DNA from 2 places in the Shewanella mesophila genome. Region 1 is predicted to be linked to the other one. Evidence: riboswitches for the same ligand, from Rfam matches in the RefSeq annotation. Region 1 holds a riboswitch; the other holds the start of a gene.
The links. Region 1 has a riboswitch for lysine ahead of lysC (lysine-sensitive aspartokinase 3). Riboswitches for the same ligand answer to the same signal wherever they lie in the genome.

Region 1 (7,603 bases):
AAAAGTTGGTGCAATTTATTCATAGTCAGTCACCTAGAGCAGATAAACCACTGGTTGCGATTAACTGTGGCGCACTGAATGAAACCTTGCTAGAAAATGAGTTATTCGGACATGTGCGAGGAGCCTTTACTGGTGCGGAAACGACCAAGAAAGGCTTGATTGAGGCATCTGATGGGGGCACTTTATTTTTGGATGAAGTGGCAGAACTATCACCTGCGTTACAGGTGAAACTATTAAGAGTCTTACAGGAAAAAGAGATACGAAAACTCGGTGATACGGAGACGATTAGTGTTGATGTGCGCATAATCTCGGCGACCAATCGTTGTCTTGAAGACGCGGTTGAAAAAGGGGAGTTTCGTCAAGATCTCTATTATCGTTTGAAAGTCATTGAGCTGGTTGTTCCACCACTGCGTGAACGCTCAGAAGACATTTTACCCTTGAGCCGTTTCTTTTTGGCGAAGTTTAATCAAGAGCTTGGAAGAGAGCATACTGGATTTAATTATAAAACAGCAGATTTACTGTTGAATTACTCTTGGCCTGGGAATGTGCGAGAGTTGGTGAATACTATCGAGCGGGCGGTGGTGCTGAGTCCTGGGCCGCAGATTATGCCAGAAGACTTACCAGATGAAATACGTGATGGTCTGTGCATGCCTTCAGTATCGGAAGACATTAGAGCGTTACATCAGGTGGAAGAGGACTATATTCTAGCGGTGTTAAAAAAACTCAATAACAATAAAACTCAGGCCGCAGAGAAGTTAGGGATGAGCCTGGCAACGCTATATCGAAAGTTAAAAGAATATGGTGCAATGTAAGTGATATTTCATGTTTAGCACAATTTATTACCTTCTGAATGAGGTAAAGGCGGGTCTATTATGTTGGCTAGTACATACCTTAATTTTGTAACCGTTTGCTAGTCTTCAAGTCATTTTGGTATAAGTGTTCCAGACACAAACCCCCTCTTAGCCCATCCATAGGCTTCGGGGATAAGTACAATCCATGTACAAATACCAAAGCTATCCATCCTTGGGCTTTGGCATAAGTGTTCCAGACACAAATCCCCTCATTGTCCAGCCATGGCCATCGGGGATAAATACAATCCATGTACAAAAAAGCCAGTCGTTAGACTGGCTTTTCGAATCGAATCACATTTGCGCTAGCTGGATGTGATTTATGCTTCTTCTAAGTTACCGCAGAAACGATAGCCTTCACCGTGAATCGTTGCGATGATTTCTGGCGTGTCTGGTAAGCTTTCAAAATGTTTACGGATACGACGAATCGTAACGTCCACTGTACGGTCGTGTGGCTTAAGCTCACGACCTGTCATCTTCATTAGCAGGTCTGCACGAGTCAGGATTTTACCTGGGTTTTCAACAAAGTGAAGCATCGCGCGGAATTCACTACGTGGCAACTTGTAAGACTCACCTTGTGGGCTTACCAATGAGCGACTGTTGATCTCTAGGCTCCAACCATTGAAGCGGTAGTATTCAACTGAGCTTTTCTCTTCAGTTTCTGCGCCAGTGCTATTTACACGAGTTAGCAAGTTACGAGCTCGGATAGTTAATTCACGAGGATTAAATGGCTTAGTGATGTAATCATCCGCACCAATTTCAAGCCCTAGAATCTTATCAACTTCATTATCACGGCCCGTTAGGAAGATTAGACCGATATTATTGATTTCACGGAGTTCGCGAGCTAATAAAAGACCATTTTTGCCTGGAAGATTGATATCCATAACAACTAGATTGATCTTATTTTCTTGCATTGCTTTATGCATTTCTGCGCCATCATTGGCTTCAGTTACCACATATCCTTCAGCCTCGAAAATACTTCTTAGCGTGTTCCGGGTAACGGCTTCATCTTCAACGATCAGAATGTGCGGGTTTTGCATATTTAATTACCTAATATTTGTTTAAACCTGTCCTAACCATGTGCGCCAAGTGGTGCCGTGGCCTATCTTTTCTTACAGTTACTGATTCACGTAAGTGTTTTCATCAAACTGGCTTGAAACAGCAACACACTTCATGATTAGTAAAGTATGCGTATCTTGATAAGAAGCTACGCGAACAGTATTCACTTCGATTAACAGTAGTAGGAAATAGTTCCTTTAACTATTAACTATTTTCAAGTTTAAATGTTAAAACAGCCTAAGCTCACATTTTATACAGAAAATTGACTAACTTTAAGTTACTGCTTCTGGAGCAAGGGGTAGCAAAAAGTGTTTCATCGTTAGATGAGTGGAAGTGAATCTCGGTGTTCATTGTACTCGTTTTAGTCATTTGTTAACAAATGAAATGTTAACAAATTTACTTTCAGATTTGATCTATATCACGTATTTGTCTTTATCCATCTGTTATTAAAGGGATTAATAAAAGTTAATAAGGTGACCTGCATCACAGGGATAGGAACTTCGCGCTATTTTGCTATAATTTGCTGAGTCTAATTTAGGAATGATTTAGTGATGAGTACTGAGATTGAACATTTTTGGCACTGTTATCAGCAAACACAATTTCTACTAACCCAAACATTTTCTCCTTTACTATCCTTCGCAATAATTACCGCTCACAACCCAAGAGGTGAAATACTCACCCCCTCGCAGAATCGTTTATTAGATAGACAACTACAAAGGCATATCGTGAAGTTACAATATCCCTACCGATCTGTAGTTGGCTGTTCATTAGATAAGCAACATATGGAAAAAAGCTGGGCGATACCTATGGACAAGCTAGATGCTGTTGCGTTAGCTCGGGTGTTTAATCAAAACGCTATCTATTATGTAGAGGAAGATCTTTTGCAACTTGTCCCCTGCTTGATTAACTATAGCGAACTCTCCTTGGGGAGCTTTTCAGCAAGGGTCAGTTTGGTCAGCGAGCTGCCAGATATCTATTCTTAAAGGCCTCGCTGCAGCTAAGATAGATAGGATTTGCTTCGCTAGACAAGAAACTTGCTCAAATACAATAAATATCGTTGACTTGTTAGATATATGTTTGCTAATTTTCGTCCATCTTAATCATTATTGATTGAGATACAGAAGAGGAGCGTTAACTAGGTAGTAAACTTGAAGAGTCCAAACTCTGATGACGGTTTATGAGGGAGATTAACGCCGAGATAGGCATCTGTTTGGTTCATTTGTTTATCGGTCGTCAGGGCTGAATCCCGTCGATTGTCACCTGTTTTGGTGGAGAGCTTCTGGTGGTGATCGCTGTTTCCCGTCTTGGGGTGCGTAATCTTTGCACCAGGCTCTTCGAACGAAGTTAGTTCGGAGCGTAATCATGTTAACTATTCAAGTTTTATTGCCTGTCTCAATCATTCTAGTTGAGGTGAGCTAATGTCTATTGTTGTTGCAAAATTCGGTGGCACATCCGTCGCTGACTATCAGTCTATGAGTCGTTGCGCCGATATTATTCTTGCCAGTTCCGATACGCGTGTCGTAGTTGTCAGTGCCTCTAGTGGTGTGACTAACCTACTGGTTGAGCTTACTCAAGCACAGTTAGATGATGGTCGACGTCAGCAACTGTTGAAAGATATTGCATCGATTCAATATAAGATCCTCGATGAACTAGGTCGTCCGAGTGATGTTGCTGCGCGTTTAGATGCTGTGCTTAGCCGTATTGCGGTGTTAAGTGAGTCTCTTAGCCTGGAGCGTAGCAAGGCGACGATGGATGAGTTACTGTCTCAAGGTGAGCAGTGTTCATCAGCCCTTTTTGCCGCCGTACTGCGTGAGAAAGGAGAGTCAGCCTCTGCTTTTGATGTTCGCCAAGTCATGCGTACCGATAGTCATTTTGGTCGTGCAGAACCTCAAATAGAACAGATAGAATCTTTATGCTGTGAGCATTTAACGCCGCTATTAAAAAGTCAGCGTATTGTAACCCAAGGTTTTATTGGTGCCGATGAACAAGGTGCTACAACAACTTTGGGACGTGGTGGTAGCGACTATTCTGCGGCTTTACTTGCCGAGGCGCTTAAGGCATCGGCTGTAGAAATTTGGACCGATGTCGCAGGTATCTATACTACCGATCCTCGTTTGGCTCCGAATGCGAAACCCATTGCCGAGATCAGCTTTAATGAGGCGGCAGAGATGGCAACCTTTGGTGCCAAAGTGCTACATCCTGCGACAATTTTGCCAGCGGTAAGGCAGAAGATTCAGGTGTTTGTGGGATCGAGTAAAGAACCTGAACGGGGTGGAACTTGGATCCGCCATCAAGTGAGTGATGAGCCCATCTATCGCGCCGTTGCAGTGCGCCGAGATCAAACTTTACTGAATCTTCATAGCTTGCAGATGTTACATGCTCAAGGCTTTTTAGCCGAAACCTTTGCCACTCTCGCTAGACATAAAATCAGTGTCGATTTGATCACTACCTCTGAAGTGAATGTATCGCTTACGTTAGATAAAACGGGTTCCGATTCGGCGGGTAGTAGCTTATTGAGTGAAGCGCTACTGCAAGAGTTGTCTCAGCATTGTCGGGTCCGCGTTGAGGATGAGTTAGCCTTGGTTGCTATTGTTGGAAACAAGATAGCTTCAACACCAGGTGTTTGCCGCCGGGTATTTGAGGTACTAGAACCCCATAATGTTCGGATGATCTGTCAAGGAGCGAGCCCACATAATTTATGTGTTTTGGTGGCAGAGTCTGAAGCGGCGCAAGTCGTTCGTTCGCTGCATGAAAACCTATTTGAAGGTGCCTAATGAAACCGACTCGAACCACGCTTAAGATTGGCGAATTGGCGACAGGGCAAGATTTAGAACTGCCTATTTTTCAGTTTAAGCCTGATTCGATATCGGGACCTAGCGTCTATATTCAAGCCAATGTGCATGGTGCAGAAGTGCAGGGTAACGCGGTTATCTATCAGCTTATGCGCTTGCTCGAAAATAGTGAGCTGCTGGGCCGTATAACCTTAGTGCCTTTGGCTAACCCCTTAGGTATTAATCAAAAAAGCGGTGAGTTTACCCTTGGTCGTTTTGATCCGATCACTGGGGTAAACTGGAATCGTGAATATTTTGACCATAAAGTCGATGTCGCTGCTTGGTACGTCAAGCACAGTCATTTAGCGGATGGTGAGTTGATTCAAGCTTACCGAGCCATGTTGCTCGAGCAGTGTCAGATGCGTCTTACGAATGAGTGGGGCGTGACAACTGGGCATCAACAAGCGGTGATGCTGCAGCAGATGGGGCACCAAGCGGATATCGTACTCGATCTCCATACGGGGCCAAAATCCTGTAAGCATCTTTATTGTCCTGAGTATGATGCTCAGGCTGCGGCCTTGTTTTCAATTCCCTATACCTTGTTGATCCCCAATGAGTTTGGTGGTGCAATGGATGAGTCGATATTTTGTCCTTGGTGGCAACTTAGCGAACATCTTAAAGCGCAAGGGAGAGAATTTGCCGTGCCAGTCTCTGCATTTACCTTGGAACTCGGTTCACAGGAACGTATCGATTTAGAAGATGCTTTGGTCGATGCCCAGGGCATTATGGCATACTTGAGCCATCGTGGCGTTATAGGTGAGCGTGTTGCACCCGCTAAGATGCAAAGGTTTGGCTGTTACTTAAAGGACTATAAAAAATACCATGCTCCCATTGGTGGTATGGTTGAGTACTTGGCTCAAGTTGGTCAACCTTTAGAGGTGGGTCAACCATTAGCGAATATTTTGCGTTTAGATCTTTACGGCTCAGACCAAGTGCTCAGCTCCTTAGCGGTGACCTTAGATTGTGTTCCTATTTTGCATTTTGCGTCAGCATCTGTTTATCAAGGGACCGAGTTGTATAAAGTGATGACGAATGTTTTTGAGTTTTAAAATTAATTTTAACTATTTGTAATTTATGTAAATATGGCTTTTTTACCCTTCGTGTTGCGATTTTAGATGACGGTTAATGATATCCATCATCTCTTTTCTAATTGTCATCCTGTTTCAAACAAACTTCTTTTGTTTCTAACTTGTTTTTTTTGTTCATTCCGTGTTAAAAGGTATGCTTCGTCAGATAAATGTGCTGACGAATTTGCATTGGCCTAGTGATTATTCTGGGAAGGGAGCGCGCTAGGTTCGATTTTATCAATTGATAGAGCCGACATAACAAAAATACTATAAGAAGTTAAGGAATTGACAAGTGAAAACTAAAATCGCGATTGCAGTCTCTACTGCGTTATTAAGCATGTCTTCGAGTGCTGCTTCAATAAGTTCGATTCAAACCCCCACGGTTGCCGTAACTAAGTCAGCCAGCGTCAAAAACCATATTCCTCAGGTGGATTCGAAGTCCTATGCTCAGGAGCAGGTTGTACGTAATCGAGCTGTTTTTTCACCTGAACATGATCTACCAGAAGGAAAATATAGATATTTTGTTCGCCTTACTGACAGCCCTGTAGCACTCTATCAAGGAGGGATTCAAGGGTATAAGGCTACTTCCGCTGAAGTGGTTAAGTATAAGAATCGTAAGCTTGATATTAATAGTAAGAATGTAACATCTTACCGCTCCCTGCTTACTTCTCGTCAAGATTCAGTTTTATCTAAAGCGCGCGCTTTATTAGGTAAGTTGGACGTTAAGCAGAGAACGACTCTGGCCTATAACGGCATGGTCATTGAGATGACTCAGGATGAAGCGGCTAAGCTTGCTAGCGTTGCAGGAATCGCCCAGATTCAACGAGAAGTGTTACGTAAGCCAATGACTGACTCTGGTCCTGCAATAATTAAAGCGCCAGCAATTTGGAGTGGTGATGCTACTGGTGTAGAAAGTAAAGGTGAAGGAATGATCGTTGGTATTATCGATACCGGTGTTAATACCGATCACCCATCATTTGCTGATGTTGGCGGCGATAAGTATGACCATACCAACCCTTGGGGACCTGGTGTTTATTCAGGTGATTGTGCAGTTGATTATCCAGAGCTTTGTAACGATAAGTTGATTGGTGTCCATAGTTGGCCTGCTGTAACGGATAAATATCTCGATTATGATATTGATGTGCCAACAAATGGTGAAGATCATAATGGGCATGGTTCTCATACGGCTAGTACGACAGCGGGTAACGTACTAGTGGGTACCAACGTCCCAGATGTTGACGGTGGGGACACTGGTGTGGTTTTTGATTCAATGTCTGGGGTTGCTCCTCACGCTAACATTGTTTCATATCAGGTTTGTCTTCCCGGTGAAGATGATGATGTTGGATTTGGTGGTTGTTTCCCATCTTTAACTGTTTTAGCTGTTGAACATGCTATTGAACACGGTGTTGATGCTCTTAACTATTCTATTGGTGGTGGTTCGAGTAATCCTTGGAACGACGCCGATGCTCTTGCATTCCTCTCTGCACGTAAAGCGGGTATACATGTCGCGACATCTGCGGGGAACTCTGGTCCAGGACCTGAAACAGTTGGTTCGCCAGGTGACGCGCCGTGGTTAACAACTGTTGCTGCATATACACATGATCGTGATTTTTCGGAAAAGGAAATTAGTGGATTTAGCGGTGGTGATACCGCAGCTCCTGCAGCGCTAAAAGGTAAAGCGATGACTGGAGCTTATACAGGGTCTATCGTGTATGCTGGTGACTATGAAAATCCTAATGATCCTGATCATGATCCAGCACAGTGTCTTGAGCCTTTCCCTGAGAACACATTTGCCGCA
Region 2 (7,603 bases), 2.0 Mb from region 1:
TTTAGAGCAAGACGCTCAAGCAGAATCAATCTATCTTTATGGCCTGTCGTTAAAACCGAATGATCTAAACCTATTATTCAACTACCAGGTGTTATTGACTAGAAATGCCAGATATATAGAAGCGCAGCGGCTGCAAAACCGCATAGATAATGCGAAAGATCCTAGTCCATTTCGCTGGGTCACATTGGGAAATGAGCATTACAAAAACAAAGATTATCGCCGAGCCTTAAAATACTACAGTAAAGCGATCGAGCTTGCCCCATACATACCTCAAGGCTATGCCGGTAAAGCAAAAACACTCTATCTACTCGGTGACCAACATCAAGCTAAAGAAGCCCTTACGCTAGCATTGGAAAAGGTACATCAACCTGAACTTGAAAGACTCTACCAAGCTAAGTTAACCATGTTGTCACAACATTAAGCCTACTGACGAAGGCAACAGATATCGATAAATAAAATGCTAGGTAGTGTTTAACCTACTTAGCATTTTACTTTCAAGCTTAACTTACCATCAAAATAGCTAATAAAATCGATAAAAAACAACCTCCCTCAAAAATTAGAATACAGCTGTTCTTTCCTCAAAATATTAACTAATTTCAGCCTGATTTAAGTCACAAAAGATAAAGTAACGTCTAACGTGTCTGCTAACTTGTTTACGATAAAAAATAACAAACATCAAAAGAAGGAAGTCGTTGTAACATGAAATTAAATCTTATCGCACTGGCCATTGCTGGTACTCTATCTACAACCCTATTATTAACAGGGTGCCAATCGACGACGCCTGAAGGCGAAAACACACAACAGCTGTTAGTGGATCCTATTGCTGCAAATCCACTCTTTATCGCAAGCTCACTGCAATATCAAGCGCCTAATTTTAACATCATCAAAGATAAACATTTTCAGCCCGCATTAGAGCAAGGGATTAAAGAGCACTATCAGCAAGTCCTCACTATCGCCAATAATAGTAACAGCCCAACATTTGCAAACACCATAGTGGCGCTAGAAATCAGTGGTGAATTGCTTAACCGTGCATCTAAAGTGTTTTATAATCTAACGGGCTCAAACAGCAATCCAACCTTACGTAAAATCCAGGGTGAAATGGCACCAAAAATAGCAGCCCATTCGGACAATATTCATCTAAATAGCGCCCTGTTTTCTCGCATCGATAGCTTATATCAACAGCGTCAGCAACTGGGATTAACCGCTGAAGAGGTGCGCCTTATCGAAATTTATCACCAGCGTTTTGTTATGGCAGGCGCTAAATTAACTGATGAGCAAAAAGCGCAAATTCGCGTGTTGAATGAAGAGCAATCGACCCTAACCAATGAGTTTAGCCAGCGCCTGATGCGCCTGACTAAAGAAATTGCGATTGTAGTAGATGATGTTAATCAATTAGCTGGCTTGTCAGACAGCGACATTCGCGCCGCTAAAGCCGATGCTAAGGCGCAAGGCCATGAAGGTCAGTACCTGCTTAGCATTACCAATACCACTCGCCAACCTGTACTAGCCAAACTTGAGAATCGCGAGCTCCGTCAACGCATTTGGCAAGCATCATCCACACGCGGCATGAGTGGTGACAATGAGACTGCGTCATTGGTATCACGCCTTGCACAACTTCGCGCCGAGCGTGCCGCACTGCTGGGCTATAAAAGTTGGGCCGATTATCGTTTAACCCCGCAGATGGCTAAGACACCCGAAGCCGTTTATGACATGTTTGGCTCTATGGTGCCAGCCGTTGTCGCTAATACCGAAAAAGAAGCCGCTGATATTCAAGCGATGATAGACAAAACGGGAGGCAACTTTACCTTAGCCCCCTGGGATTGGGCTTTCTACGCTGAAAAAGTTCGCCAAGAAAAATTTGATCTCGATGAGTCATCGATCAAACCTTACTTTGAGTTTGACCGTGTACTGAAAGATGGGGTGTTCTTCACTCTAGAAAAGCTGTACGGAGTCACCTTGAAGCCACGCCCAGATCTGCCTGTCTATCATGAAGATGTCAAAGCCTATGAGATGTTTGATACCGACGGCACCTCAATGGCTATCTTCTACGCCGACTATTTTGCTCGTGAAGGTAAACGCGGCGGCGCATGGATGAGTTCATTTGTATCGCAATCGACATTGCTAAACAGCAAACCGGTTGTGGTTAACGTAATGAATATTAAGAAGGCGCCAGAGGGTGAGCCTACTTTTGTCAGCTACGATGAAGTGACAACCATGTTCCATGAGATGGGCCACGGCACCCACGGCATGTTCTCTAAAGTGACCTACCCTAGCCTATCGGGTACAGCGGTATCTCGTGACTTCGTTGAGTTTCCATCGACTTTTGAAGAGGATTGGGCTTCGCATCCAGAGGTACTCGCCAACTATGCCAAGCACTACCAAACTGGCGAAGTGATCCCAGAGGAATTGCTACAAAAGTTACTTAAGTCCCGTAGTTTTAACCAAGGTTTCGATACGCTTGAGTATATGGCAGCGGCATTAGTAGACCTTGAGTGGCACTCACTACCAGCTGACGCACCACTGCAAGATGTCGTAAGTTTCGAAGCAAACGCGCTGAAGAAGCACGGCATCAATATCCCTGCTGTGCCGCCACGTTATAAGTCGACCTATTTTGCTCACGCCTTCCCCGGTGGCTATTCCGCTAGCTATTATGCCTACATGTGGAGTGAGATCTTGGCGGCCGATGCATTCGCCTACGTGCAAACCCAAGGTGGCTTAAACCGTGAAATCGGTATGAAGTACCGTAAGACTATTCGTGAAGTAGGTAATAGCGTGCCACCAATGGAAGCGTACAAAGCATTTCGTGGCCAAGAACCTACCACAGATGCGCTGCTTAAACGTCGCGGATTAAACTAATACTAAGCCGTAAGCCTAACTTACTTTAACCCAATAAAAATGCCGCTAAATTAGCGGCATTTTTTTATACACTTACCCGTTAACTTACTGGTTGAATAGCCTTGTGGCGCAGAACCAATATGCTGATAACAAACAAGACGCTACACGCGGCAAGGCCTGCTGCCAGTGATTCGGTAAAACCAAGCACGGTATAACCACCTAAGCTGATCCCAGCAACAATTAACGCATAAGGTAACTGAGTCAATACATGGTCAATATGGTGACAGTTGGCCCCGGTCGACGACAAAATGGTCGTATCAGATATGGGTGAGCAGTGGTCACCAAATACCGCACCGGCTAATACAGCCGCGAGCATGGGTAACATCATGTTGGTATGCGTTCCCATCGCCATATCGGCGGCAATCGGCAGCATAATACCAAATGTTCCCCAGCTGGTGCCTGTGGAAAACGCCGTCAATCCAGCCAACACGAATAACACTGCTGGTAATAGTGCAAATGGAATATTACCAGTAGCTAGGCTCGCCATATATTTACCCGTTTCCATCTGACCGATAACACCGGCGATTGTCCATGCAAACAATAAAATATAAATAGCAGGTAGCATTGAACGCGCACCCGCAACCACACCTTTTAAGACAAGTGCTTTATCTAAACCTTGGCTTATCACCAAAACTAACGTCGATGCTAGGCCGATAACGGCACCAAAGAAAAGAGACGACGCGACATCGGTTTTCTCAAATGCACCAATCACACTAAATGGCAGACTTTCGGCCGCTAGCGCATCGGCACCACTGCTGATCATAAAATAGATAGTGGCAAACACTAATACGGTAATAGGGAGAAATAGGCCTAATATTTTCCCCGAATCGGCTTCAGGCAGATCACTATTCGCCCCAGGAGGTAAGCCTTTAGCCTCATCATACAGATTACCTTTTTGTGCATTCAGCTCATGTTGGCGCATAGGACCAACATCGAGTCCCATAAACGCAACGCAAAGCAACAGTAACAAGGCAAAAATGGCGTAGAAATTCATGGGGATCATCTGAATAAACACACTCAAATGACCCGTATCGGTAAAACCATGAGTCGTTAAGATACCGCCAATCAGAGCAATAATATACGCGCCCCAACTCGAAACAGGTGAGATAACACAGATAGGCGCGGCGGTAGAATCCAGTAAATAAGCTAACTTACTGCGAGAGATATAATACCTATCGGTCAGAGGACGCGCGACGCTCCCCACCACTAGGCTGTTAAAATAGTCATCGATAAAAACCACGCAGCCTAAGAACATTGTCAGCAGCTTTGCATCTCGCTTATTGCGAATATGCTGACGCGCCCAATCAGCAAAAGCTTTGGCTGCACCGCTAACGGTAATAAGCGCAGTGATCATCCCAAGTAAAATAAGGAAGCCTAGCAGATAGACATTCCAACTATTTAAAGTGCCATCATCCCAGAACAGTCCAACCACCTTCTGACCCAGATACTGGCCAGTTCCCGTGATTGAATAATCGGTAATAAAGATTGCGCCTAATAGGATCCCTAGTCCTAAGGAGAGTAATACGCGGCGAGTAAAAATCGCCAGCAGAATTGCCACCACAGGAGGTAGCAAAGAAAGTGCCGAATCGGCGTAACTCAAAGTTGTCATTATTTTATGTCGTCTTCGTTAAAATACGAATGGAGGGCAACTGAACTGGTGGGATATAGTCATAGATATTACACCTGTCCTATCAGTAGCGCTCCATAGTGATACCATGCGTCGGTATACCTTCTTTTTATCTTCCAGATAAAAAGCACTATGGCAGTGCTGTCTCTATTCGATGACAGCCCCAGCAGCAAGCCTTGATGAACTTTACCACTTCGGCATCAAATCCTTTCATGTTCACTCATCGGCATCACCCTAATGAACACTAGTTATATTTAATGCACCTCTACGTCTCAGGACGCCAACCAATTTCACTATCGGTCGACGTGACGCACATAAAAACACAAGCGGCTTAAAGGATGCTACCTCAAAGCCGCTTGGCGTGATCTATATCACATTAAGTTTTAAATGAACACCAAAGCGTTCACCAACTGTTTACATTTTACTAAAGAAGCTCAAGTAACTTAGGCACGGCTTCAAACAGATCAGCCTCTAGACCGTAATCAGCGACTTGGAAGATCGGAGCTTCTGGATCTTTGTTAATTGCCACAATAACTTTAGAGTCTTTCATACCCGCCAGGTGTTGAATGGCACCAGAAATACCGACAGCAATATACAGATCTGGGGCAACAATCTTACCAGTTTGACCCACCTGTAGATCATTTGGCACGTAGCCCGCGTCAACGGCCGCGCGAGATGCACCCAAAGCGCCGCCCAATTTGTCGGCTAGCTGCTCAAGGATAGCGAAGTTCTCTGCACTGCCTAACGCACGACCACCAGAAACAACAACAGAAGCGGCACCTAAGTCTGGGCGCTCAGATTCAGTCAAGGTTTGCGATACAAACTCAACATTGCTACTAAACACGCCATCGATGTTTTGTACCGCTGCACCGCCATCATTAGCCACAGAGTCAAACGCACTGCAACGAACAGTCATCACTTTTATCGCATCTAAGCTCTGTACGGTTGCCATAGCGCTACCAGCGTATATTGGACGCACGAAGGTATCATCACTAACCACTTCAACGACTTCTGACAACTGAGCCACATCAAGCAGCGCTGCAACGCGAGGCATAACATCTTTACCTAAGCTAGAAGCCGATGCCAAGATATGTTGATAATCACTCGCCATAGACACCACTAAGGCACCCAGATTTTCCGCAATACCATTAGCATAAGCGGCATTATCGGCAACCAATACAGTTCGTACACCACTGAGTTGTTTAGCCGCTTCGACTGCCGCCGCGCAGTTTTCACCGGCAACTAACAGATCAACATCACCACCAATCGCTTGACCACAAGCAACCACTTTTGCGGTATCTAGCTTTAGACTCGCATTATCATGTTCTGCAATTACTAGAATAGCCATTAGATCACCTTCGCTTCATTTTTTAGCTTTTCAACCAGCTCCTCAACAGAAGCCACCATCACGCCAGCCTCACGCTGAGCAGGCGGAGTAACTTTAAGCACATTTTGATGTTGCTTAAGTGTCACGCCTAGGCTATCAACAGTTACCGTATCAAGTGGCTTACGCTTCGCTTTCATGATGTTAGGTAGTTTTGCATATCTAGGTTCGTTCAAACGCAGATCGGTAGTAATAATCGCAGGTAGTGGCATCTTTAAGGTTTGCAAACCGCCATCAATTTCACGAGTCACTAATACGGTATCGCCTTCGACCTTCACTTCAGACGCAAAGGTGGCTTGAGGCATACCTGCAAGCGCTGCCAGCATCTGACCCGTCTGATTGTTATCGCCATCGATAGATTGCTTACCGAGCAGAATAATCTGCGCCTGCTCTTGGCCCTGAATAGCATTAAGGAGCTTTGCGATTGACAGAGGTGCGAGTTCTTCATCGGTTTCCACATGAATACCACGATCGGCACCTAATGCCATTGCTGTACGCAATTGCTCTTGAGCCGCTTTAGGTCCAATGGTTGCCACTACTATCTCAGTAACAATACCCGCTTCTTTTAAACGAACCGCTTCTTCTACAGCAATCTCACAAAATGGATTAATCGCCATTTTAAGATTTGCGGTATCGACACTCGTATTGTCAGCATTCACTCTGACCTTCACATTGGCATCGACGACGCGTTTAACTGGCACCAATACTTTCATAAGGCTTCCTTCTTACGTCTTTATTCTGGATAAAAAATAGTGCATAGCAAAACTATCACAAACTAGTGCCACTTTACGTCCTGTTTACGTTAACGTCAACAAGAAGTAAGCGGAAGTTATCGTAGAATCTAAAAGTAACAAAATTAGGCTTATCTAGTGGCCAATTTGAGTAGTATTTGTTATTTACCAATATAAAATTACATCATATATCGAAATAATTATTTAATTCGTTTGATAAAGCAGTTATTAGTTTCTATTATTAACCGCGTATTCATATTTACTATATATATTTTCAGTAGGAAATTATTAAAATGAGCGAATTTCTAGATATTTTGACCCACGGTCGTCGTTTTAAAGCTGCTGTTAAAGAGCTATCAGTTGATGACTTAAAAGACTTAGCCGTCAAACTTGAAAAAATCATCACTGAAAAAGTTCAGCAAGCCGAAGAAGAAAATGCGGCAATGGCAGAACGTAACGCAAAAATTGAAGAGATCCGCCAACAAATGGAAGCCGTTGGTTTATCAGTTGATGATTTAGGTGTTGTTGCAACAAAATCAGCACCAAAGAAAAAGCGCGCACCACGCCCAGCTAAATATAAAATTGAAGTCGATGGCGAAACCATCACTTGGACAGGTCAGGGTCGCACTCCAACTGTATTTAAGAAAGAATTGGACAAAGGACGTAGCCTAGAAGAGTTCCTTATCTAGAATACCTGTCGAGAAAAAGGAGGAGAGCTAAATCGCTTTCCTATCCAATATTAAGCCAACTTTTTAGTTGGCTTTTTTTTGGTAAATTATGTCAACGAGTTTATTGCTAGATTAGTTGAGCAAGCGCTTGTGAATTTTACCAATACATCACTTGGTAATTGTTCACAAATTAGGATAATCTTTAGCAATCCCAATAGTTCAGCTCAAAATCAATAAACCTATGCGCATTCATTTTAAATCGGCAACCATTTGTATTACTATGGCGGCACTCGTCACT

Region 2: it holds a riboswitch for lysine, as region 1 does, so the genes downstream of both, K0I73_RS06415 (Na+/H+ antiporter NhaC family protein) here and lysC (lysine-sensitive aspartokinase 3) in region 1, are expected to answer to the same signal.

What each region holds. Positions count from the first base shown of each region.
Region 1 covers NZ_CP080421.1:3,419,176-3,426,778, reverse strand. Annotated here, with positions in the region: gene K0I73_RS15215 (sigma 54-interacting transcriptional regulator) at 1-812, shown strand, start outside; gene arcA (two-component system response regulator ArcA) at 1,169-1,888, opposite strand; gene K0I73_RS15205 (DUF3293 domain-containing protein) at 2,459-2,890, shown strand; lysine riboswitch at 3,021-3,194, shown strand; gene lysC (lysine-sensitive aspartokinase 3) at 3,326-4,681, shown strand; gene K0I73_RS15195 (succinylglutamate desuccinylase/aspartoacylase family protein) at 4,681-5,787, shown strand; gene K0I73_RS15190 (S8 family serine peptidase) at 6,098-7,603, shown strand, end outside.
Region 2 covers NZ_CP080421.1:1,445,126-1,452,728, reverse strand. Annotated here, with positions in the region: gene K0I73_RS06425 (transglutaminase-like domain-containing protein) at 1-421, shown strand, start outside; gene K0I73_RS06420 (M3 family metallopeptidase) at 700-2,856, shown strand; gene K0I73_RS06415 (Na+/H+ antiporter NhaC family protein) at 2,936-4,504, opposite strand; lysine riboswitch at 4,583-4,798, opposite strand; gene K0I73_RS06410 (electron transfer flavoprotein subunit alpha/FixB family protein) at 4,947-5,870, opposite strand; gene K0I73_RS06405 (electron transfer flavoprotein subunit beta/FixA family protein) at 5,870-6,619, opposite strand; gene K0I73_RS06400 (H-NS histone family protein) at 6,931-7,326, shown strand; gene K0I73_RS06395 (amidohydrolase family protein) at 7,547-7,603, shown strand, end outside.